Regions from separate parts of the Cellvibrio polysaccharolyticus genome, predicted to be linked through region 1. Evidence: riboswitches for the same ligand, from Rfam matches in the RefSeq annotation. Region 1 holds a riboswitch; each other region holds the start of a gene.
The links. Region 1 has a riboswitch for thiamine pyrophosphate ahead of thiD (bifunctional hydroxymethylpyrimidine kinase/phosphomethylpyrimidine kinase). Riboswitches for the same ligand answer to the same signal wherever they lie in the genome.
Positions count from the first base shown of each region.

Region 1 (8,127 bases):
GGAACTCTGGAGACCAGCGATAACATCAAGGATTTGCTCCGGGGTATAGGGTTTGCTGATCATCCCCCGACCACCTTGCAACTCACCCCATACTTTATCGGCGCGCTGGTTTTTACTGGTTACAAAAAAAACCGGAATATTTTCCAGCTCTTTATCCGATACAATATTACGGCATGCCTCAAAACCGTCCACACCATCCATGACCACATCCATAAAAATCAAATCCGGATGGCAGCTTCTTGCCTTGTTGTAGGCCTCCTGCCCATTGGCGGCAGTCACCACCTGATAACCGGCATCGGAAACAATTTGTTTCAAATTCATCAGGTCGACTGGTGAATCGTCAACGATCATCACACGAGCAGGTTTCATAACGCAGACTCCCTGACTGAACACATAAAATAACCACCAAACGATGGATCAGTTTTTTTCGCCGAGATGTTTTTCGGTAATATCCCTGAATTCCTGCTGATTGACCGGTTTTGTCAAATAGCTATCACACCCCGCCAACACACCTTTTAACTGGTCAAACCGTGAAGAACGGCTGGTCAACATAATAATGGGCGTTAGCCGATTGAATGCCGAGCGCTTTATCAAGCGGCAGGCGGCATAACCATCGAGACCAGGCATCACCACGTCCAGAAAAATCAAATCAAATGCCTGGCGGCCAGCGGCAGCCACAGCGGCATCACCATCGGCAACACACTCCAGCCCCACCTTGATACTGTCAAACTCCATTTTCAGCTGTCTGCGCACGGCAAGGCTGTCGTCAGCAACCAACACTCTTGATGGCGCTTTTCCGTAAATTGCCGGTGGCTCCTGAACACCATCAACCGGCGTTGTTACCAGCGCCTGCTGGTTGGCAATCGAGCGGTCAAGCACTGACCCTGTTTCCGGCCCCGGCGGATAGTCAAGATAGCGAATAATATAATTGTCCAGGGTTGCCAGCAGCGCTGCGGCATCCAGCGGCCAGTGAAGCGTGAACTCATTGGTTTGAAGGTTGGCCGATGGCTGCTGATTCAGTTGTAATACCGGCCTTCGCTTTTCAGACGGCAATTCAATTTGAAATCGACGCCACGCCAGTACTGCCTGAGGGTTGTTGATGTTAATCAGAAATATATCAGCGGCTCTTAACGACCCCATGGATTCGGGAGTACTGACATCGTTGATGGCAATCAATTCATAGCTGCGCGATTGATAGCGGGTTGTGTTGAAAACTCTTTGCAAAATTTCCAAACCCTTTTCACCAACGCCGATCACACCAACAGCAAAAATTTTGCCTGGCGCTTTTAAGGGAGACACCCGCATCATCACACTATTTATTCCTTGTCGTTTTAGCCTTCAAGTTTGACGATAGGATCGCCACTGTTGAGCGGTTCTCTTTCATTCTAGATGACCGCTGGCATCCGGCAATGTATTTAAGGCCGTTACATCAGGGAACCTGTGTTTTTCCACGCGCCAGCGACTGAGGTTATTCAGAAAAATTTATTTCCAACCGCTTTCGGCCTGAAGAAAAATACGGATTCCCTTTGCAATTCAAAACGCTAACGATGTTTAGCTGGATAAATTGAATGACTGCAATAAATAAAAACGCGCCATGTCCATAGCAAAATATCGGGTGATTGCGGAACCATATAAAAATTTAATCTAAATGCAGGAATAGCAGATAACTAGACTGATGGCTGCCTGCAAAGAAAACCTGGCGGATTTAATCGTTATAAAAATGCTGTGCAGTACACAAACCGGCGATGCGGATAGTGAGGAAAATCTATGGAAATGGATGCCAGTTACAACGGGTTTCTGGTTGGGCTCTCTTTTTTAATCGCCGTCTTTGGTTCCTTCACCGCGCTGCAATTAACCAACGGCATGAAATATTCCCGTAGCGGCCCGTCTACCGCGTGGATTATTGCCGCAGCGCTCTCATTGGGTGGTGGCGGCATCTGGACCATGCACTTTATTGGCATGCTCGCTTACCAGATTCCCTCCGATATTGGCTTCGATCCGTTGTTAACATTCCTGTCGCTGGTGGTAGCGGTGATTGCGGTTGGCGTGGGCATTACTATCGCGGTCAGCGGCAAGCTTTCTATGGTTCGGCTGATGGGGGCCGGCGTTTTTACCGGTGCCGGCGTAGCCTCCATGCACTACCTCGGCATGAAGGCCATGGTGATGCATGGCAGCATGCATTACGATTCGCTACTGGTGGGAATATCGGTTGCTATCGCGATTGTCGCCGCTACCATTGCGCTTTGGCTGGCGGTGAATTTGAAAGGCACGCTAACCATGCTGGGTGCGTCGGTGATTATGGCAATTGCGGTTTGCGGTATGCATTACACGGGAATGGCGGCGATGATTATGCACCATGACCACCTGATGGAACCCGCTATTATCGAAGGCTCCGTAAGCCCGATGACCATGGCACTTTTTATTTTCTGCGCGACCATGCTACTGTTGGTGATGTGCCTGATTATGTCACTCAGCCAATTGTCGATGCGAATGGAAGAAGAGTTTGTTGAAGAGCCATTAGCGCCCCGAAGCGGTCACCAGGGCTGAAAACACGGCTCATCCACTAACCGTTGCAGGAAAGCGTCAGCGGATTTTCCAGACTGTAACCCTGCTCAAGACACAGCGCCAGACACTCGCCAAGAAAGCAATTTATCTGCAACTTTTCATCACTCTGATACATTTGCCGATTGGGATACTCATAGCGCGGCCGCACACGCTTGTGGTTTTCCCATGCCAGCACTTCTGCCAACCGCGCATCGTGATACAAGCGCACCGTCAGTTTTGGCAGTTGTAACCAATCCACGGCGTTGGGTAAACGGATCGACAGTTGTTCAATTTGCACCGTGGTGGTGTAGCGGGATTTTTCAACAATACGAATTTGCAAACACTGATCCGCCATGCCGGCAGCCAGTGCGATTTGCCAGGTTTCGCGCAACGGTTGCCCGTGCATCAGTTTCAGCAAGCGATGGTAATTGGCTTCGCACTCTGCCATTTGCAGTGGAAAGTCTACCCGATAACGTGTTTTTACAAACCCCATACAACCTCTCTGTACACCGACTCAGGCGGCGCCGACTGCTTGTTGCAAACGCTGGCGGTTGAGACTCAACCACAATAAACAAATCAATACCGCGGCATTATTAAATTGACCGCCGGTTAATGCTGCCATCACCTGATCGGCGGGCAGCACATGAAAACGTATATCTTCATTTTCGTCATCAAGACCAAATACGCCTTCTCTATTTTGCAGATTACACTGTGCGCAAAAAAGATGCATGCGCTCATCGGTACCGCCGGGGCTTGGAAAATACTGACAGATAAACTCCAATGCCACATTTTCCACACCGGCTTCTTCTACCAGCTCCCGCAGCGCCACCGCCTCCGGGGTTTCTCCCGTTTCAACCATGCCGGCCACGACTTCCAGACACCAGGGAGAATTTTCAGCCAGCGCACCCACCCGGAATTGCTCAACCAAACCAACCAGATCATTCTCGGGGTCATATAACAGCACGCCCACCGCCGCACCGCGAATCACTACCTCACGGGTAAACGACCGGCTCCAACCGCCAGCAAACAGCCGGTGGCGCAGTGTCAGCTTTTCAATACGCAAAAAACCGCGGTACATGGACTCGCGGTTTTCCACTTCAACATCGGCCCCGGTAAAGGGCGCGCAAGGCAGGGAGATCAAAGACATAATGGTGTCGGCTTATGACAATACAAGGAAACAGAATGCAAAACGCCAGAACAGTGTCTGGCGTTTTGAGCGAAAAAACATCCGGCAGAAAGCTTATACCTTCCGGTAGATCTCCGCACCCTGTTCCACAAATTCACGCGCCTTTTGTTGCATCTCGGCTTCTACATCAATCATGCGAATCACCTTGTCTTCCGGAATGGCGGAAATATCGGTGCCGTGTTTGGCCGCATATTCACGCACTTCCTGGGTGATTTTCATTGAGCAGAACTTGGGGCCGCACATGGAGCAGAAATGCGCAACCTTGGCCGATTCCTTTGGCAAGGTTTCATCGTGGTAAGAGCGCGCCGTATCCGGGTCGAGGCCGAGGTTGAACTGGTCTTCCCAACGGAATTCAAAACGTGCTTTGGACAGTGCATTGTCACGCAGCTGCGCGCCCGGATGCCCTTTGGCCAGATCGGCCGCGTGGGCGGCAATTTTGTAGGTGATGATGCCTTCTTTCACATCGTCTTTGTTGGGCAAGCCGAGGTGTTCTTTCGGCGTCACATAACAAAGCATCGCGCAGCCGTACCAGCCAATCATCGCCGCACCAATACCGGAGGTGATGTGGTCGTAGCCGGGTGCAATATCGGTAGTCAATGGCCCAAGGGTATAGAAAGGCGCTTCATCACACACTTCCAGCTGCTTTTCCATATTCTCTTTGATCAGGTGCATCGGCACATGGCCGGGGCCTTCGATCATCACCTGGACATCGTGCTTCCAGGCGATTTTGGTCAGCTCACCGAGGGTTTCCAGCTCGCCAAACTGTGCTTCATCGTTGGCATCGGCAATAGAACCGGGGCGCAAGCCATCGCCCAGCGAGAAGGACACGTCGTAAGCCTTCATGATCTCGCAGATGTCTTCGAAATGGGTGTAAAGGAAATTTTCCCGGTGATGCGCCAGACACCATTTGGCCATGATGGAACCACCGCGAGACACAATGCCGGTAACGCGTTTGGCGGTGAGCGGTACATAGCGCAGCAAGACACCGGCGTGAATGGTGAAGTAATCCACGCCCTGCTCGGCTTGTTCAATCAGCGTATCACGGAAAATTTCCCAGGTCAGATCTTCCGCAACACCGTTTACTTTTTCCAGCGCCTGATAAATAGGCACGGTACCAATCGGCACATGGGAATTACGGATAATCCACTCACGGGTTTCGTGAATATTTTTACCGGTGGACAAATCCATCACCGTATCGGCTCCCCAACGGGCGCCCCAGGTGAGCTTTTCCACTTCTTCTTCAATAGAAGAACCCAGCGCAGAATTGCCGATATTACCGTTGATTTTGACCAGAAAATTACGGCCAATAATCATCGGCTCCAATTCGGGGTGGTTGATATTGGCAGGAATAATCGCGCGGCCACGGGCAACTTCTGCGCGCACAAACTCCGGGGTAATCTCTTCCGGGATGCTGGCACCGAAGCTCATGCCGGCGTGCTGCTCTTTTAAAATACCCAACTCACGGGCTTGCGCCAGCGCCATATTTTCGCGGATGGCGATGTATTCCATCTCCGGCGTGATAATACCCTGTTTGGCGTAATGCATTTGCGATACGTTTTTGCCCGGCAAAGCGCGACGAGCCTGACGGGTGAGGTTAAAACGCAAGTGCGCCAGCTTCGGATCGTCGAGGCGCTCTTTGGTGAAAATGGATTGGGTGTCGGTCAGTAATTCGGTATCGGCACGCTCTTTGATCCAGCCGGTACGAACATCCGGTAAACCGGTACGCAAATCAATGGTTACCTGCGGGTCGGTATAGGGGCCGGAGGTGTCGTAAACGCGCACCGGTGGATTTTTTTCGCCGCCGAAATCGGTGGGGGTATCGTCCAGCGTAATTTGACGCATCGGCACACGGATATCCGGGCGTGAGCCGGTCACATACATTTTGTGCGAGCCGGTAAACGGCTGCACCGAGGCTTTATCTACCTCTGCGCTCTGGCTGAGAATCTTTTCCGCCTTGGCATTCATCATTCATCTCCTCGGTTTTTTATCTTTAAATAATAGTTTTAATAAGCTGTGTTTTTTACGCCTGGTGCCAGCGATAAAAATGGTGCACCGGCCCCGAGCCGTTACCGATGTGTAATGCATCGGAATGGCGAATGGCCTCGTGGATATAATCTTTGGCTTCTGTCACGGCATCTTTCAAAGACAGGCCTTTCGCCAGACCTGCCGCCACCGCCGAAGCGAGTGTGCAACCGGTGCCGTGGGTATTGCGGGTTTGCAAACGGGGTTTACTCAACCAGCAGGCTTCGCCAGCCGCCGTGAGCAGCAAATCAGTCGCTTCCGGTTCCTGCACATCGTGCCCGCCCTTGAGTAGCACCGCTGTAACACCCAACGCCAGCAAACCTTCGGCCTGACGAAGCATGGCATCACGACCGCTCACCACCCCGGTGTTCAGCAGCGCAGCCGCTTCGGGCAAGTTGGGAGTAATCAGCGTGGCGCGGGCGAGTAATTTGCGCATTTGTTCCATGGCATCTTCGGCCAGTAAACGGTCGCCACTGGTAGCAACCATCACCGGGTCAACGATCAGCGGCAAGTGCGGGTAATTGGCGAGGGAGGACTGCACAGTGGCAATAATATCGGCGGTGGCCAGCATGCCGGTTTTAATGGCGCGCACCGGAATATCGCTCAGTACCGAGTGAATTTGCTGTGCAACAAAATCGGGAGGAATGGGCAAAACGCCTTGCACGCCCAGGGTGTTTTGCGCCGTCAGAGAGGCAATCACGCTACAGCCAAAAACGCCGAGCGCAGAGAAGGTTTTCAAATCAGCCTGAATACCCGCGCCGCCGCCGCTATCGCTACCCGCGATGGTGAGCGCAATCGGTGTAACAACCGAGGGATTACCGGAAAAATGTTGTGTGGATGTCAATGTCCGCTCCAGAATAACGATGGCGCAGGACAGACAGCAGGAGCGAGCGGCTCATTAAACAATCAATAAGTCCAGCTCAAATCAGACAGGATCTGACGTCGTAATAAAAGACGCTCGTGACTCTCGTTCCCTACGCCGGTACTAACCGGATCAGGTGTGCGGGTATTTCTCAGCCTAAATAGCACCCCGACAAGATGGCTGGCAGTCTAGAGAAGTCTGGCAAGGCTGTAAAGGCAGGCATGCGCGACAGCTTCTACTGACAGCCTGCGGCAGGCGCCGCTGTCATTATTGGTAGCCAGTTTCATGCTGGCGCGCTGAAGATGACACAAGGTTTTGCAGAGATGTCCGGGCTCTTTTCAGCCCGGACTTTTTTAGCCTGGGCTTTTTTCAGCCCCAGCTCTTTTCAACAAGGTGCATCCATTCACCGGGGTTCGGCGTCATAACCAAGGCTGCACCTTGATACAGGCGCGCCAGCACAGGGGTCGACAATAAAAACCGGGCTGCTGACGCGGCTTTTGCCCGAGCTGTGCGTCATAGGGGTAAACAACCCTGGTGAAGGTCATGACAATCATCATGTTTACTCTTTTTAACGGCTCAGGTTAGAGTGTCATCTCGACCCGCTATGGCCAAACCTTTACACTCGACCGATTGGACGATTTTATTAGCCGGATACGCCACCCACATGAAAATATTCTCTAAAAGAACCACATTTTTCCTGCTTGTCAGCAGTCTGGCGCTTGCGCCCATTACCGCTTCCGCTGAAACCCTGCTCGATATTTACGAGCTGGCTTTGACCAACGATTCGCAATTGAAAGCCGACCGGGCAGCCTTTGAAGCCGGCCAGGAATACCGCACTCTCGGGCGCGCCAACCTGCTGCCACAAGTTATTGGTAGCGCCAGCTATAGCGAAAGTGACTCCGACGTTCGCGACCGAATCGGCAACACCGTTACCCGCAGCAGTGATCGCACCCGCAGCGGCTGGACCGTTTCTCTGGATCAGCCCTTATTTAATATGGCCTCCTGGTACAGCTACCAGCAGGGCATCAAACTGTCCGAACAGGCAGAAGCCCAGTTCGGTGCCGATCAGCAAAGCCTGATTGTGCGGGTGGCCAATGCTTACTTTAACGTGCTGCGCTCGATTGATACGCTGGAAGCCACCATCGCCGAAGAAAATGCGCTGGAGCACCAGCTGGAACAAACCCAACAGCGTTTTGAAGTAGGCCTGACCGCCATTACCGAAGTGCATGAGGCCCAGGCCGCTTATGACAGCGCCACCGCCGCCACCTTCGAAGCTCGCGGTGCGCTGGGCATTGCTTATGAAGCGCTGGAAGTACTCACCGGCCGCAGCCACGACCAGGTTGCGCCACTGGCAGCGGATTTTCCGGTCGTTGCGCCGGTACCGGCTGACCGCCATCAGTGGGTAGAATTCTCGCTGAAAAATAACTACGGCCTTAAAGCAGCACGCCTCAGCGCCGATGCCGCCGGTGAAACCGCCAAAGGTGCTCGCTCCGGTCACCTGCCAACCGTTTCT
Region 1 covers NZ_PRDL01000001.1:3,786,083-3,794,209, forward strand. Annotated here, with positions in the region: gene C4F51_RS15950 (response regulator) at 1-369, opposite strand, end outside; gene C4F51_RS15955 (response regulator) at 418-1,308, opposite strand; gene C4F51_RS15960 (MHYT domain-containing protein) at 1,768-2,547, shown strand; gene C4F51_RS15965 (DUF1249 domain-containing protein) at 2,564-3,037, opposite strand; gene C4F51_RS15970 (NUDIX domain-containing protein) at 3,059-3,691, opposite strand; gene thiC (phosphomethylpyrimidine synthase ThiC) at 3,785-5,695, opposite strand; gene thiD (bifunctional hydroxymethylpyrimidine kinase/phosphomethylpyrimidine kinase) at 5,751-6,596, opposite strand; TPP riboswitch at 6,707-6,795, opposite strand; gene C4F51_RS15985 (TolC family outer membrane protein) at 7,279-8,127, shown strand, end outside.

Region 2 (8,127 bases), 1.1 Mb from region 1:
TGCGCCTGCTGCTCAATGGGCATGCTCTTATGGATAATACCGATACCACCTTCCTGGGCAATAGCAATTGCCAGGCGGGCTTCGGTTACTGTGTCCATGGCTGCCGAAATCAGCGGGATGTTCAACTGAATGGCTTTGGTGAGGCGGGTTTTCAGTGACACATCCTTAGGCGTGACATCGGAATACCCCGGCACCAGCAGAACATCATCAAATGTGAGGGCTTCTTCGGCAATGCGCAACATATCAACCTCGTTCCAGAGCGTAAGGAAACGCGGAATTATAACGACTTACGCGGTTTCGGTAAATAAATGATATCTCTCACGATCATTAAATCACGCTATGACAGCACTGGATAAATACCGGTTTTACCGTAAAATCGCCTGCATGAATATCAACGACCTTCCCGAACCCGACCGCAATATCCTCTCTGTCAGCCAGCTGAACCGCAAGGCGAGGCAGTTGCTGGAAACCCATATGTCACTTTTATGGGTGGAGGGCGAGCTGTCCAACGTCTCACTGCCCTCGTCCGGCCATTGGTATTTCACCCTGAAAGATGACCAGGCCCAGGTGCGCTGCGCGATGTTCCGCAACCGCAATATGCTGGTGCGCTTTCGCCCGCAACAAGGCCAGCATGTGCGCCTGCGGGCAAAAGTCAGCTTGTACGAAGGCCGTGGCGACTATCAGCTGATTGCCGAGCATATGGAAGAAGCCGGTACCGGCGCTTTGCAACGCGCCTACGAAGAGCTGAAAAACCGTTTGGCCGCCGAAGGTTTGTTTGATCAAGCGGTGAAAAAACCCCTGCCCACCCTGCCGCGCCATATCGGTGTGATTACCTCTGCCACCGGCGCAGCGGTGCGGGACGTACTGAGCGTATTGAATCGCCGCTTTCCGTCCATACCGGTCACCATCCTGCCCGTGCCCGTACAAGGCAAAGAGGCGGCACCGCAAATTGTGCGCGCCATTGACCTTGCCAACCGCAGCGGTTTGTTTGACGTGCTGCTGTTAACCCGTGGCGGTGGATCGCTGGAAGACCTCTGGCCGTTTAACGAAGAAATGGTCGCCCGTGCTATTTATGCCAGTGCCATGCCGATTGTTAGCGCGGTGGGCCACGAAGTGGATTTCACCATCGCTGATTTTGTCGCGGATTTGCGCGCGCCAACGCCCTCCGTAGCGGCAGAGCTGATGACGCCGGACGGTGATAAGTGGCTGGAAAACTTTATCCAGTACGAATTTGCCCTTGAAGAAATACTGACGCGCAAGATTGAACACAACCGCCAAAAACTGGCCTGGTTACGCAGCCGCTTGCGCCATCCCGGTGAACGCCTGCAGCAGCAATCGCAACGGCTGGACAGCCTTGAGATACGCCTGAAACACCGCATCCAACATCAACTGCACGATGCCCGTCATCGCCTGCAGGCGCTGGTGCTTCGCCAGCAACCCCTGCACCCGCGACTTGCCTTGCAAACAGCGCAAAACCGCTTGCAGGATGCCCGGCAACAACTGCAGCAATCCATGACCCGCCAACTGGAACAACGCCAACAATCGCTGGCAAGCCATATACGCGTGCTGCAAACCGTCAGCCCGTTGAATACATTAGAGCGCGGCTACGCGGTGGTGCAGGATGCCGACGGCAATATTTTGCGTGACAGCGCCCAAACCAAACCGGGCGATGTGGTAACTGCGTCATTAGGCAAGGGAAAACTGGTGTGCGAGGTTCAGCAAAGCCTTGCCGAGCGCAGTATCTGACCCGCTTTTGAGGGGTTAACCCCTTCGGGGGAATTGCAAGCCCATGCCTCAATCAGTATATTGGCCGCTCTTGTCGGGGCGCCTTGGTACTGGTTGAGTATTCGGAGGCTGAGATCGGTACGGCCGAACCCGTAGAACCTGATCAGGTTAGCGCCTGCGGAGGGAACAAGGCATCCCTCCCTTTGTGTGCCAGCCTGTCTTTCCGCCAACTCCGTTGCTACGAGGCACACCTGTGTCACACGATTCCAATAAGCTGATCGCAATCGCCGGTGGCGGTTTGCTGGGGCGGTTACTGGCCTGGCAATTATTGCGCAAAGGCTTTGCTGTTCACCTCTACGAAGCCGGTGCATTTACCCCCTCTCCCGCCGCAGCGTTTACCGCCGCCGGGATGATTTCTCCTTACAGCGAAGCGGTGGTATCCGATTATTCGGTGTACCGCATGGGCCTGTTCGCGCTCGACCAATGGCAACAATGGGTTGCCGATTTGCAGCGCTCACCGGAACAACCGCCGTTATTTCATCGCCAGGGCAGTCTGGTTGTCGCCCACCCGCAAGACGTTAGCGAGCTGCAACAATTTCAGCATGAACTGCGCCATATTCTGCCCGGTGAAGGGGGTTATCGTACAGTTAACGGTGCTGATATCCGTCAGCTGGAACCCGATTTACAGCCCGGCTTTCAACAGGGTTTATTACTGGAAAATGAAGGCCATCTGGATAATCGCGGCTTGCTGGATCAACTGTTCGCCGACATTCAGGCGCTCGGCGGCCAATGCTTTGAGTTCACGCCGGTGCTGCATGTAAAACCGCATACGCTGGTGCTGGAGCACGAAGAGAAAAATTACCCGCTGGTAATTGATTGTCGCGGCCTGGGCGCGCGCAGCGAATGGCCTGAATTACGTGGCGTGCGCGGCGAAACGCTGCATGTACAAACCCGTGAAATCCAATTGCAACGGCCAGTGCGCCTGATGCACCCGCGCTATCAACTCTACATTGTGCCCAAGCCGAATCACCGTTTTATGATCGGCGCCACACAAATAGAAAGTGAAGATCGCACACCGATCAGTTTGCAGTCATCGTTGGAGTTGAGCAGTGCGCTCTATACCTTGTCACCGGCCTTTGCCGAAGCCCGCATTGTAGAAACCGGTGTAAATTTACGCCCGGCCTTTATGAACAACATGCCGCGCGTGGTCGTCAACGACGGCATCATTACCGCTAACGGTTTATTCCGCCACGGTTATTTGCTGGCACCGGCGGTGGTTTGTAATGTTATGGCCGCCATTCTTAATACAGCCGATGCCCCTTTTAATTCTTATTTGCGCAGCGCTTATGATCACACTCAGCCTTAATAATGAAAAAGTTTCGCTGGAACCGGAAACGCCACTCAGCCTCGCGCTGGAACAGTGGGGTTTTGGTGAAGGTAACGTAGCCGTTGCCATCAACGGTGAATTTGTCCCCCGCTCCCGCTATGCCGAACAACGGTTGGTCGATAACGATGAGGTGGATGTTGTCAAACCGGTAGGAGGTGGTTGATATGAGCGATGAATTAACACTGTATGGTAAATCTTTTTCCAGCCGCTTTTTGCTGGGCACTGCACTTTATGCATCACCGCAAATTATGCGCGATGCCATTACCGCATCGCGTTGCGACATTGTAACCCTGGGACTGCGGCGCCAGAACCCGGCCAACCGCGATGGCGATGCGATCTGGCAATATATTCAACAAAGCGGTTGCACCTTGCTGCCCAACACCGCCGGTTGCCGCTCGGTAAAAGAAGCAGTAACCCTGGCAGAAATGTCGCGGGAATTGTTTGACACCGATTGGATAAAACTGGAAGTGGTCGGCGACGATTACAACCTGCAACCCGATCCTTTCGGGCTGGTAGAAGCCGCCGATATTCTGATTAAAAAAGGTTTTGCGGTATTACCCTATTGCACTGACGATTTGATTCTTTGCAAGCGGTTGCTGGATGTGGGTTGTCAGGTGATTATGCCGTGGGGCTCACCCATTGGTACCGGCCAGGGATTACTGAATCGCTACAACCTGCGCACGCTGCGCGAACGTCTTCCGGACACGCCGATGATTATCGACGCCGGCCTTGGCGCACCGTCGCAAGCGACCGAAGCCATGGAGATGGGGTTCGATGGTATTTTGCTGAACACTGCGGTAGCAAAAGCAATTAATCCGCCGTTAATGGCTGAAGCATTTGCCGATGGAATTGATGCAGGCCGCAAAGCCTTTCGCGCTGGCCTGATGCAAAAACGCCAAACCGCCAGCCCCAGCACACCCACCATTGGCCAGCCATTCTGGCACCAGTAATTCTGTTTATATTCTCGCGGCTCTTCGGAGCCGTTTGAATGTATTGCAGCCTCAAACGAACCGCTTGAACCCGCCTGTAGTCTTTACTGCTTTGCCTTTTGAGTACGGCGGTTTCAATGGTCTGCCTTTTAAATTTTTTAATGCCTTTCTGTTAACTGCCTTTCTTTTAGCTGCCTTTCTGTTAACCGCCGTTTTGTTAAGTGGCTTCTGTTACACTTTCTTTTAACTGCTTTTGCTTTTAACCACGCCCTCACTTTTAATCAAAGCTTCTTAAAAAATTATTGCCTGTGAACCAATCGGCAAACAGCGGCTTATTAAGGAACCACAGCAACCGGCCCCAGTCGGAATTTCTGCAAGCACACACTTTCAACTGGAGGCAACGATGAAAATTCGCGATCTTATGACGCAGAAAGTTAAAACGATTTCTCCCGAAGAAACCATTCAGCAAGCGGCTCATTTAATGGCCAGTCTGGACACAGGTGCACTATTGGTCAACGAAGATGATCGGCTGGTAGGTATGATTACCGACCGGGACATTACCGTTCGCGCCGTGGCAAAAGACTTACCCAATGACACGCCTGTCGGCAGAATCATGAGCACAGAAATTCACTATTGCTTTGAGGATGAAGACATTATGCACGTGGCAGAAAATATGGCCGGCATACAAATGCGCCGCCTGCCGGTACTCAACCGCGATAAACGTCTGGTCGGGGTGGTTTCCTTGGGCAATATCGCCCGCGGCCAAAACCAGCGCGCCAGTGCCACCCTGCTGCAAGGTGTAGCACAAGCACACTAACCCCAACGCTTGAATTCCCCGCTATGAACCGCAAGGACGCGGAGCCCAACATGATGCACGTCAAGTTTCCAGGAGGTTCACTTGCAATTGCCGCGAAAAACACCATAGTTATCTTACCCATTTCCATACAAACTCAATCAATATCCGGCAGGCCATAAAGCCGGATCAGGGAGCAGTTTGAGAATGACTTTAGCGATTCATGCCAATGAACTGGACACCCCGGTTCCCGACCAACCCGCTGTTCATACGCTCCGCCTACTGACTCTCAACACCCACAAGGGTTTTACATCGTTTAACCGTAAATTTATTTTGCCCGAGCTGCGCGAAGCGGTGCGGGAGCTATCTACCGACATTGTATTTTTGCAGGAAGTGCTGGGCACTCATAAACGGCATGCCTCCCGTCATGCCAACTGGCCGGAGACCCCGCAATACGAATTTCTTGCCGATAGTATGTGGACGCAATATTCCTATGGCCGCAATGCGGTTTACCCGCATGGTGACCATGGCAATGCCCTGCTGTCGAAATACCCGATTATCAGCTACCAGAACCTGGATGTTTCTATCGGAAAAATTGAACAGCGCGGGCTGTTGCATTCCATATTACGTGTGCCCGGCCAACGCGAATTGCACGCAATTTGTTGCCACCTCGGGCTGCGCGAATCTCACCGCCGCCAGCAATTGAAATTGTTATGTGAATTACTGCAAAGCATTCCGGAAAATGACCCGGTGATTGTCGCCGGTGACTTTAATGACTGGCGACGCAACGCCGATGACATCCTCGCCAGTTGCGGTATGGAAGAAGCTTTTGTCAGTTGTACCGGCGCACCGGCGCGCAGCTTTCCGGCGCGCTGGCCCTTTTTATGTCTTGATCGTGTTTACCTGCGCAATGCAACCGCCCATAACCCTAAAGTGCTAAGTGACAAACCATGGTCTCATCTTTCCGATCACGCACCGCTGGCCGTAGAAATTCGGCTGTAAAACCTCATTGGCGGGATAACAACCGGGTGAGCCTGCTGGTCAACGGCGACGAATTTTTTCCTCGGGTTTTTGAGGCGATAAGGCACGCACAAAAAGAAGTGATTATTGAAACTTTTATTTTGTGGGAAGACAAAGTCGGCAAGGAATTACAAACCGCACTCATTGATGCAGCACAGCGCGGGGTACGCGTAGACTTTACCGTAGATGATTTCGGCACCATGGATTTGAGTACCGCGTTTGTCGAAAACATGATAGCCGCCGGAGTACATTTTCATCTGTTTGACCCTACCCCGAATTTGATGGGGGTACGCCTGAATATGTTTCGCCGGTTGCACCGCAAACTGGTTGTAATAGATGGCAAGCTGGCTTTTGTGGGCGGCATAAATTATTGCGCCGACCAACTCAGCGATTATGGCCCCATGGCAAAACAGGATTACACCGTCGAAGTGGAAGGGCCAGTGGTCGCTGACATTCACAAGGCCTGCATTGATTTGTTGCAGCAAGGTTTGCAGCAGGATAATACGCGGCCAGAGGTGACGCCCGTTACCGAAGCCTGCGGCGATATGCAGGCATTGCTGGCACTGCGCGACAACCAACGTCATCGCCGCAGTATTGAAGATCATTATTTGAGTGTTATCCGAAATTCAAAGCAGCGCTTGTTTATTGCCAACGCCTATTTTTTACCGGGTTATCATTTGCTGCGCGCCTTACGTAACGCGGCCCAACGCGGCGTTAAAGTAACCCTGGTCATTCAAGGCCAACCCGATATGCCCTGGGTGACCATGTGTTCACGTTTGTTGTACGGTTATTTAATGCGCGCCGGTGTAACAATTTACGAATATTGCCAGCGCCCCTTGCACGGAAAAATCGCCGTGGCAGACGACCAATGGGTCACCGTTGGCTCCAGCAACCTTGATCCCTTGAGTTTGTCACTCAACCTTGAAGCCAATTTGATGATCAATAACCGGGAATTTAATGAAACGGTTTATCAGCATTTAACCGATCTGGTGGAGTCGCATTGCAAACCGGTGAATATGAAAACCACCCGGCGCGGCTACTGGTGGCGAGCACCATTGATCGTGATCGCTTTTCACTTTTTGCGCTACTTTCCAAAAATGGCCGGCTGGTTGCCCGCTCATACACTGGCGATTAAAACCGTGGGCAAAACTGCTCAGGTCAAGGAGTAAGCAGCAATCGCCACATCCAGACGGTGAGCAGCGAAGCCAGCAAACTGTAACCGGTCAATGCCGATGCCAGCCGTGGTGCCAGGTTGTGGCTCATGGCCAACACCGCAGCCGAGATCATTGCGGGCATGGCTGCCTCCAGCACAATGACATTAGCGACCAATCCGCTTAAGCCCATGGCTTTAATCACCACCAACGCCACCGCAGGCGTTACCACCAGCATCAATACCAGTCCGATCAGCATCGGCGACAAGTATTCCCTGTCCAGGCGCATGCGCCATTGCAAACCCACCGCCACCATAACAACCGGCACCAGGCTGGCCGCAACCCGGTCCAGCGAGGTTTCCAGCCACTCCGGGTAAGTCCACAGCGACAGCGGAAAAGCCAGCATTAAAATAATAAAAGGCGGAAACGTAAAAATAGATTTTGCCAATTTGGCGGGCGAGATATTTCCACTGGAATAATTCACCGCCATCATTACACCGATGGTATTCAAGGCGAGAAAAGTACCCAGCTGATCATAAAGAATCGCGTAAGGAATAGCCTGGCTGCCAAGGTGCGCTTCAATCAAAGGGATGCCGACAAAACCGGTATTGCCCAGCGTAACAGTGAGCATCAAAACGCCGGTAATGCTGCGTGACCATCCCGCCAAACGGGCAATAAACCAGGTGATGGCCGCACTGAAAGCCATCAGGCCCCACGCAAAAAAGACCGGCAACAATGCCTCGGCATTCATCTGCAAGCGTGGAATTTCTGCCAGCACTAACGCAGGCAAAGCCACATAAATAACGTACATGTTCAGCGAAACAGAGGCGTCTTCCGGCATGCGCCGCACCCGCTGCAACGCCAGCCCGACAATAAGGCAGAGAATAATAAGTGCCAGGTTATTCATTAGGACCAACTCAAAAAAATAAACGGTTTAAAAACAAAACAGGACTTCGCTTCGCAGCGAAATCCTGTTGTTGTAGCTATATTCCTGAGTGATCAACCTGCTGCCTGAAAGGTAGCAACCTTGAACATTCGGAACCGATTATTATTTTTTGTATTTTGCAGAGTGTGCTTCGAGGCGTTTTTTTCTCGACAACTCACGGGAAGTCAATTTACTTT
Region 2 covers NZ_PRDL01000001.1:2,732,726-2,740,852, forward strand. Annotated here, with positions in the region: gene guaB (IMP dehydrogenase) at 1-242, opposite strand, end outside; gene xseA (exodeoxyribonuclease VII large subunit) at 385-1,746, shown strand; TPP riboswitch at 1,811-1,928, shown strand; gene C4F51_RS11715 (FAD-dependent oxidoreductase) at 1,979-3,091, shown strand; gene thiS (sulfur carrier protein ThiS) at 3,072-3,275, shown strand; gene C4F51_RS11725 (thiazole synthase) at 3,277-4,062, shown strand; gene C4F51_RS11730 (CBS domain-containing protein) at 4,445-4,858, shown strand; gene C4F51_RS11735 (endonuclease/exonuclease/phosphatase family protein) at 5,042-5,836, shown strand; gene clsB (cardiolipin synthase ClsB) at 5,785-7,023, shown strand; gene C4F51_RS11745 (AEC family transporter) at 7,013-7,912, opposite strand; gene der (ribosome biogenesis GTPase Der) at 8,054-8,127, opposite strand, start outside.
Region 2: linked by a shared signal. The riboswitch ahead of C4F51_RS11715 (FAD-dependent oxidoreductase) and the one ahead of thiD (bifunctional hydroxymethylpyrimidine kinase/phosphomethylpyrimidine kinase) in region 1 are both predicted to bind thiamine pyrophosphate.

Region 3 (8,127 bases), 630 kb from region 1:
CCGTATTTCGGTTGCTGAAAAAAGGGTAAAAATGCATCGTCCGTCGGTTTAGCGAAATCGTAAGGTGTAAACGTGTAAATGTTATTAATGGAATAACGCTCAAGTGTTTGTTCACCAAGCGCGGTGCTTCTTACATCCAGCCAACTGCTACCCAGCAACAATTCGTGCTGTTTTCCCCACCATTCCACATTGCCTTTCACGGTAATATCGGCGGCTGTTTGATCACTGGAATAATGATAGCGGGTTGCTGTAGACGCACCTCCAGCCAAGGTAATCGGATCAACCGCCGACGAAAAATTCAAACCCATACGGTAATTTTTTTGACGCGTGTCCAGCACGTCCAGAGTGACTTCCCAATCCGCATTAAGTTTCTGCTTCAACTGTAAAAACAGGGTATCAATGCGGGTATCGTAAGCTGCCCATGACGGGGCAATATAAGTGCTGCGTGGCAGTTTCAAATCGCGGCCATCACTGAAACGCGGCAAACCGAACGCGGTGTAGGGCTGACTGCGATCATCGTAAGTGCCGCCCAGCGTCAATAGTGTGGATTCAGACAAATCGAATTCGACGATGCCATAAAACATAGTTTTTTCGTTATGCGCTACCTTTTCAAAGGTATCGCCATCCTCATAGGACAAAACCGCGCGGCCTCGCACAGCGCCGTCCGCCAGCACGCCACCCGAAACATCCAGTTCGGTACGATAACGATCCCATTCTGCGGCTGAGAACAACACATTGCTTTGAAACTCACGAGTGGGACGTTTGCGCACCAGATTCAAGCTCCCGCCGGGCTGGCCGGTACCTGCAAATAAACCGTCTGCACCTCGTAGCACTTCTACCTGCTCAAATTGCGCCATGTCAGGCAAGATCGCCATGCCGTAACCGCGATACAAGGAAGCACCACCTTCCATCTGGATATTGGTAATTTCATAACCGCGCGAATAAAAAGCGGTGTGAATAGTGGAATTTTTTTGCAAGGTAATGCCGGTGGTTTGCTCAAGGGCTTGCTCTACCGTAGTGAGATTTTGATCGCGAAGACGCTGGCCGGTAAGCACCGAAATTGACTGCGGCGTTTCACGCAATGTTTGACCTTTTCCCCAACTGACCTGATCGGTTCCCCAGGAAGTACTATCTGCATTCACACCCGCCGCATTCACTTCTACTGCGGGCAAAACACCCGCTGCAGTCGTTTCCAGTGTCCAGGTGTTGTCTGCTTTTTTCACCAGCGTCAGCCCGCTGCCCTGTAATAATTGCGAAAAAGCTTGCTGCGGCGTGTAATTTCCTTTCAACGCCGGGTGCACTTTGCCTTGCGTAAGAGAGGGGTTAAACGAGAGCGCAATACCCGCTTCGCTAGCAATTCGAGTGAGGCTGCTACCGAGTGATTGCGAGGGTAAGTCGTAAGCGATGGTGGCAGTTTGCTGCGCGAAAGCTGTGACTGGCAGCGCGGCAACGAGGGGAACCAGTGAGCTCATCAAACCGATGCTGATAACACGGCTGAGCAGTTTTTGACGCATGGAAGGAGCGTGGCGCATGAGGAAATCCTGTGACTGAATAAGTTTTCACTCCCTTGCCAGTCGAGATTTGAAAAGGTGTCATTGGGGGGGTTAAAAAATTTAAGCAGGCTAATTCAGACACGCCGTAAACCCGGCCTTTACGCGCTCCCGGCGCTTCAAGGCACTTCCCACATCCCTGTGGGGCGTCCATGGGGGCTCGACTGCCGCATCCATGCGGCAGACGGTCTGTATTAGCCAGCTCAAATTTTTCCTGAAGTTGGGTGCCTGTCAAAAAGCTTCCTTTCGAGTCACAAGATGTTCAGCCAGATCATCCGGAATAACTATTCACTGCTCGTTAGTGAATCTATAAAAATTGGTTTAAATCCATATTGATAAATACAGTACAAAAAAAATATATCGAAACAATCCGAAGTATCGGAGATGTCTTGCTATACCGATAAGAACCGTCTGCCGCATGGATGCGGCAGTCGAGCCCCCAGGGAGGGGTTCACGGCGTGTTCTTATTGGTATAGCAAGACATCACACTCCCACAATCTAAACATCAGCAGCAATCATCACCCGATATCCCAGCCAATGCTCACTAATACGCAACTGATAAGTATCCGCCAACATCTGGAACGTTTTATTCAAATCATCCAGTGGAAACGAACCGGAAATCAGTAAATCTGCCAGCTCCGGCTGCACATCGATACGCCCGCGTCGATAGCCCTGCAAACCAGCCACCACATCAGCAAGGCGCATGCTATCTGCCACCAACATGCCAAAGCGCCAGGAGGAATGTGCCGGATTAACCGGAGATTGTTCGAGAATATCCGTCGCAGAAAAACGCAGCGATTGCCCACTCTGTAAATCTACAGGCGTGGCGCGCGCGGCCAGTTGAACATATGCCTGCCCTTCCAGCACATCAACACAAGTCACCTTATTGGCCAAACGAATGGCAATCAGCGCGTTTTCATATACCTTGCAAAAACCTTCGGCGGTGGACAACAGCAACGGTTGCGAGGCGCGCATTACCTGAACCGTAAGCTCGCCTTCCAGCAAATGTACTGCGCGGGTAGTGTCTGAAATATTGAGCGTGGCAGCGCTGGATGCATTCAACCAAAGGGTACTGCCGTCTGCCAATTGCTGCGTTTTCCGCTCACCTTTGCCGGTGTAGAGATCACTGCGCAAAAAATTCTGCTCTGACAATTGCCACACAACCGCGCCACTTACCGGCACTGCCAAAACCAGTATTGCCATCCGGGTAAGTAGGGCCCGGCGCTCTTCATCAACCGGTCTATCCAGTGCTGGCATTGCCAGGCCGGCGGGCACACTGTCCAGCCTGGCGAGTAAATTTTCTACCCGCTGCCAGGCTGCTCTGTGCGCCGGGCTGCGCGCCTGCCAATGATGAAAGGCCTGCTGCTCGCGGGCACTTAACGGGCGCTCCTGAACGCGCACAAACCATTCAGCGGTTTCTTCCAGCAGCTGTTGTTGGGACGTGGCAGCCATGTTCATACCGGCAAATCACCCATGGCAGAAAGGCACAATATCATCGCCTGTTTCATGTCCCGTTTAACGGTTGCCAAAGACACCTGCATGCGCTCGGCAATAACCGGATAGGTTAAACCTTCAATTTGCGAGAGCAAAAAAACGCGCCTTACCCGTTCGGGCAAAGCGTCCAGCAAGGCGTCGATTTCCTGCAGCGTTTCCAGCAAAACATGGGATTCTTCCGGCGAAGGCACCACTTCGGCAGGAAGGCTGGCAAGGGTTTCCAGCCAGGCTTTTTCCAGCGCCTGGCGTTGATACCAGTTCACCAGAATGCCGCGGGCGACGGTGGTAAGCCAGGCGCGGGGTTCCCGTAACTGCGAAAGATCGCGCGTCAGAGCGCGCATAAAGGTGTCTTGCGCAAGGTCTGCTGCCTGAGCTGCACATCCGAGTTTTTTGCGCAAAAAATGCAATAACCAGCCATGGTGTTCAGTATAAAGTGCCGCAACCTGATTGCGGTTCAGCGGATTAAGCTCCGCCATATCTGACTCCAACCGGTACAAGCCGGAACTCACGAATAAGAATAGTTATCAATTCTATCGCGTCCACTCACCCCCGGCAATACGTGCACAACCAGCGACCTGAAAAATATCCGCCGCCGGATTACAGGCAAAAAAAAGCCGGAGGGGTTTCCCCTTCCGGCTGCTGGCTGACCGAATAACCGTAATATTTTGTTTTGGATTGTTGTTTTATGGAACCGGTAAAGCGTTCCTTATTTTTTGGAAACTGTTGCCTTCACGACATTGGATGCTGGCGACTCGCCGCTTTCGTTGCGAGCAAACACCCGATAGAAATAGGCTTTTCCGGCTTTCAGCTTGTCGTCATCTTTAAATAACGGCTGCTGCGCCGGATCGAACTCCAGCTTACCATCAGAAACCTTGTCTGCAATAGTTTTCCACGGGCCTTTTTCAGATTCAGCACGCTCAATGCGATAGGTACGTGCCAACGGTGCGCCCATCCAGTTAATCGCAACCGTCGGGTTGGCGATATCCCGCAGTTTCGGCGCTTCCGGCGTCGGCAACGGCGGGGCTTCTTTCAAACCGGCCATTTGCGCCTGCGCCTTGCGAACCAGATCAACCACCGCCTGCTCTTCGTTAGCCTCAGCTTCCGGGAAACCGGGCAAACGATAACTGTAGTGGCCGGTGTATTCCTTGTGCCAGTAGAAACCGCCATCGTGACGGTGACCACGCCAGCCCCAGATAAATGCACCGGCGGCACGCGCACCTTTGTGCTCGGCGTTTACGGCGGCTTGCATAATATCATTCAGGCCTTTGGCATCTTTCAAACCGAACTCGCCAATGAAATACACTTTTTTGGCATCAATCGCACGCAAGTCTTTATGAACCTGTTCAGGATCGTTGTTGTTATTGGTGGTGTAAAAGTGGTTGGAAATAATATCCACGTTGGGGTCATCCAGTGATGACTCAACGATTTTCAAATAAGTACCATCCACAAATAAATGGTTCTTATCCAGCGACTTCACAAAGGCTGCGGTTTTTTGCACAAATTCGTCGGTGCTGTCTTTCAGCTCGTTACCACTCTCCCACGCCATAATGGCTTTTTCATCGCGGTATTCGCGACCGGTGATGGTATTTTTACGGGTAATGACCTGCTCGATAATATGCAAATAGGCCGCGTAGGTTTTGCTGTTCAAATCATGCAAGGCGGTTTCCGGCTCATCGTAAAAGGCTGCCAGCTGCTCACGACCGCCCCACCATTTCCAATGGTCAATAAACGGCAGAATCAAACGCAAACCGTGCTCGTCGGCCAGCGCGATCATACGGTCATAATGCACCATTGCAGCTTCGTTCAAACGTGGCATACCGCCAGCGGTTTCCGGCTTGAGAACATGGGTTTCGCGCTCGCAGGCAGCGTCCCACGGGGTTTCAATAGAGAGCACGTACACGCGCATGGCCTTGTGGCCGCTGTATACCAGAGACTTGATCCAGTTTTCCTGCTCGTCGGCGGTGGGCCATTTGAAGTACTGCCCCCAACCGCGCGGATCAGCTTCACACACGCCACGGGAGTCATCTTCAATACGATGCAGTTCCGGCGCATGGATACCGGCAAACCGGAACTCCTGATCGCCATCCATCAGGCGATGGCCATCGCGGGTAATAAAGTTATCAAACGCCAGCGCAGGCAAGGCCGAAAGCGCGCCAAACGTCAGCGCAGCAGCCAGACAAAGTCTCTTCATAGGGCTTCTCTTATTGGTTGTATTCATTCTCAGTACGACATGTAACCGGTTTCAGATGGCAAGATTATCATTCATAACAACCAGATGCCACGCCTGGTTGCCACAAGAAATGTAAACCGATGATCTGCGCAATATAAAGACCATCGCCCAGCACTCAAGCAAAGACCCAAGCGCGCAATAATCATAATGACGTATCAGCCTGAACTTATGCGAATCATTCGCATTTCATGATATGGTGACTTTCCTGACACGGGGTGTTCTGATGAACAGGGCTGAGATGATACCCGTTGAACCTGATTCAGTTCACACTGACGAAGGGATGTCCATGCTGTTGGTTGCGGTGCATCTTTTCGTCCCGATTTTTCTTTGGCGGAACTTATTGCATGAGCACACTCTCCGGAAACTCACTCCCTCTTGATGAACAATTGGTGCTGGTCACCGGCGCTGGCCGTGGGCTGGGTGCACACATTGCGCGCGCATTTCTTGGTCATGGTGCCAGCGTAATTGTGAATTATCTGAATAGCGGCACCGCCGCAGAGCAACTTGCCCATGAAGCACCTGGCCGTGCGCTGGCGATTCAGGCAGATGTCAGTGATGCCAGCGCCGTTGCGAAAATGATTGAACAAGCGGAACAGCATTTTAAAAAGCGTGTTACCACGGTGGTCAATAATGCCCTGCCCGCCTTTCAGTTTAATGGCGATGCCCGCCCTCACGCGGATGCATTGAGCTGGGGAGATTTGCATCAGCAATTTGAAGGTGTTGTTCGCGGTGCGCTTAATACGGTGCAAGCGGCCTTGCCCGGTATGCGTGAAAAAGGGTTTGGTCGGGTTATTAACATTGGCACCAACCTGTTTCAAAACCCCGTTGTGCCCTACCACGATTACACCGCGGCCAAAGCTGCCCTGCTATCACTAACTCGCACGCTTTCGCAGGATCTGGGGCCAAGTGGTATTACCGTGAACATGGTGTCCGGCGGATTGTTGCGCACCACCGATGCATCAGCAGCAACACCGGAAGCGGTATTTGATTTTATTGCAGCCAGCACGCCGTTGCGCCGGGTAACCACGCCGGAAGAGTTTGCTGATGCAGTGTTGTTTTTTGCATCGCCCTGGTCGCGTGCGATTACCGGGCAAAATCTGGTGGTTGATGGCGGGCTGGTGAAAAACTGACGGACTTTAAGGTCGTGCTTAAAAGCACGACCATTTCATCTCAAAGGTTTTCTCTGTTTCCGAGTCAATAACAAAGTTCAGTGCAGAATAGAGTTTAAAAGCAGGATTGTTTTTATAAACGCTTAATACGATTGAAACCTTCGATAACCGGGCTTCATTCTGTAATCTCGCAATCAAATCTCGCCCGATGCCGCGCCCCTGATATTCAGGCAGCAGCTGTATCTGGATCAAATCCCAAGGCGCGGAATCTCTCTGTACTTTAAATAGCCCGATATCCTTATTGTCAGCCTGAATGATTTTCGCAGACTCAAAATGAAAGTGAACTCTATCCAGGTGGTTATCTTGCGACACGTCAATGCCTTCTCGCAGGATATGCTCATTCATCGTGGCATTGCGCAAGCGAAGTAAAAATTCTACATCACTCTCCTGTGCATCCCGCAGAGTTACGTCCATGATTTTTGCTGATATTTAACTGATTACAGATAAGCCACATATTATTGTCGATGATAATGAGCATCGACAACAGAAATTTTGTAGTATTTATAGTCATTCAACTGAAGAGTTATGGGGTGGCCGCAAGACATTTTAAAATTGATAGTTTCACCAGAGCGTAACAGCTTGGTAACATATTCGCTGCATTCCTCAATAAACTCACCCGCCTCATTAAAAAGCTCGGCTTTGATGCCAACAGCAGACCAACTGGCATCACCTTTGTTTTCAATCGTACCTAACAAGGTAAACTCCTGCGAATTAATTCTCTCACGGGAAACGGATAACTCTAATAAAGCAGTTTCATCAAACTCCCGAAATCTTGTTTTTCTTTCCGCCTCCCACACGGCATCGCGCGCCTTTGCTTCTTCTTCAAAGTGCTTTTCCATATAGAAGAAAGATCCTGAACTAATTGCTACGAGTGCCAGCATAAAACCGACACCGTATAAAAATCCATTAGCTACTTTGATGCCGGATGCTTTAATAAAACTCATAAAATTTCCTTATATTCTTCAAAAAATAAAATTACACAGCATCCCAATGCTGCTCTTTATCCAATGTAGAAGGGTGTATGGACGAATGTAAAAGATTGATCAGAAGAAGAAAACTTCGGCAGGAAACTAACCATTTTCTTTTAACTCGCCCGCTACCCTTACCGGATTACCGTTCAAGCCAGCGATATTAATCATCCAGAAAACAAATGCAAGTGATTTTCATTACCCAAGCTAATGTCAAGTAGCACCAACGGTTATGCAGTCGCATTTTTAACGAGTTTTAAATGCATCAACCAAACCATCCCTGGCCTGGCTGTATAAATTTAATACGTCGGGCGCTGCGCGGGCTTAATCGAGCGATACTCTTTTGCCGGCATTCGCCGGTGTGAGCAGCAAATACAATGCAGGGACAACAAACAAGGCAAGGATGGACACAGAGATGAGTCCGAAGATAATTACCAGCGTTAGCGGGCGATAGAAGGCGCTGCTGATGGCCAGTGGAATCAAACCGACGATGGTGGTTAATGCCGTGGTGAGCAGTGGTCGTAAGCGCCGGGCGGAACCGGCAGCGGCGGCTTCGGGGATGGACATGCCTTCTTTTAAAAAGCGGTTCATGGTGTCGACCATAATAATGCCGTTGTTAATGGCAATACCGATCAGTGATACCAGACCGATCATGGCGAAGAAGGAAAAGGTAATGCCAAATATCCAGAAGCCCAACGCGGTGCCGATGATGGCAA
Region 3 covers NZ_PRDL01000001.1:3,154,765-3,162,891, forward strand. Annotated here, with positions in the region: gene C4F51_RS13405 (TonB-dependent siderophore receptor) at 1-1,532, opposite strand, end outside; gene C4F51_RS13410 (DUF4880 domain-containing protein) at 2,049-3,002, opposite strand; gene C4F51_RS13415 (sigma-70 family RNA polymerase sigma factor) at 3,005-3,520, opposite strand; gene C4F51_RS13420 (cellulase family glycosylhydrolase) at 3,751-5,235, opposite strand; TPP riboswitch at 5,476-5,572, shown strand; gene C4F51_RS13425 (3-oxoacyl-ACP reductase) at 5,619-6,404, shown strand; gene C4F51_RS13430 (GNAT family N-acetyltransferase) at 6,423-6,857, opposite strand; gene C4F51_RS13435 (FxLYD domain-containing protein) at 6,899-7,387, opposite strand; gene C4F51_RS13440 (efflux RND transporter permease subunit) at 7,736-8,127, opposite strand, start outside.
Region 3: linked by a shared signal. The riboswitch ahead of C4F51_RS13425 (3-oxoacyl-ACP reductase) and the one ahead of thiD (bifunctional hydroxymethylpyrimidine kinase/phosphomethylpyrimidine kinase) in region 1 are both predicted to bind thiamine pyrophosphate.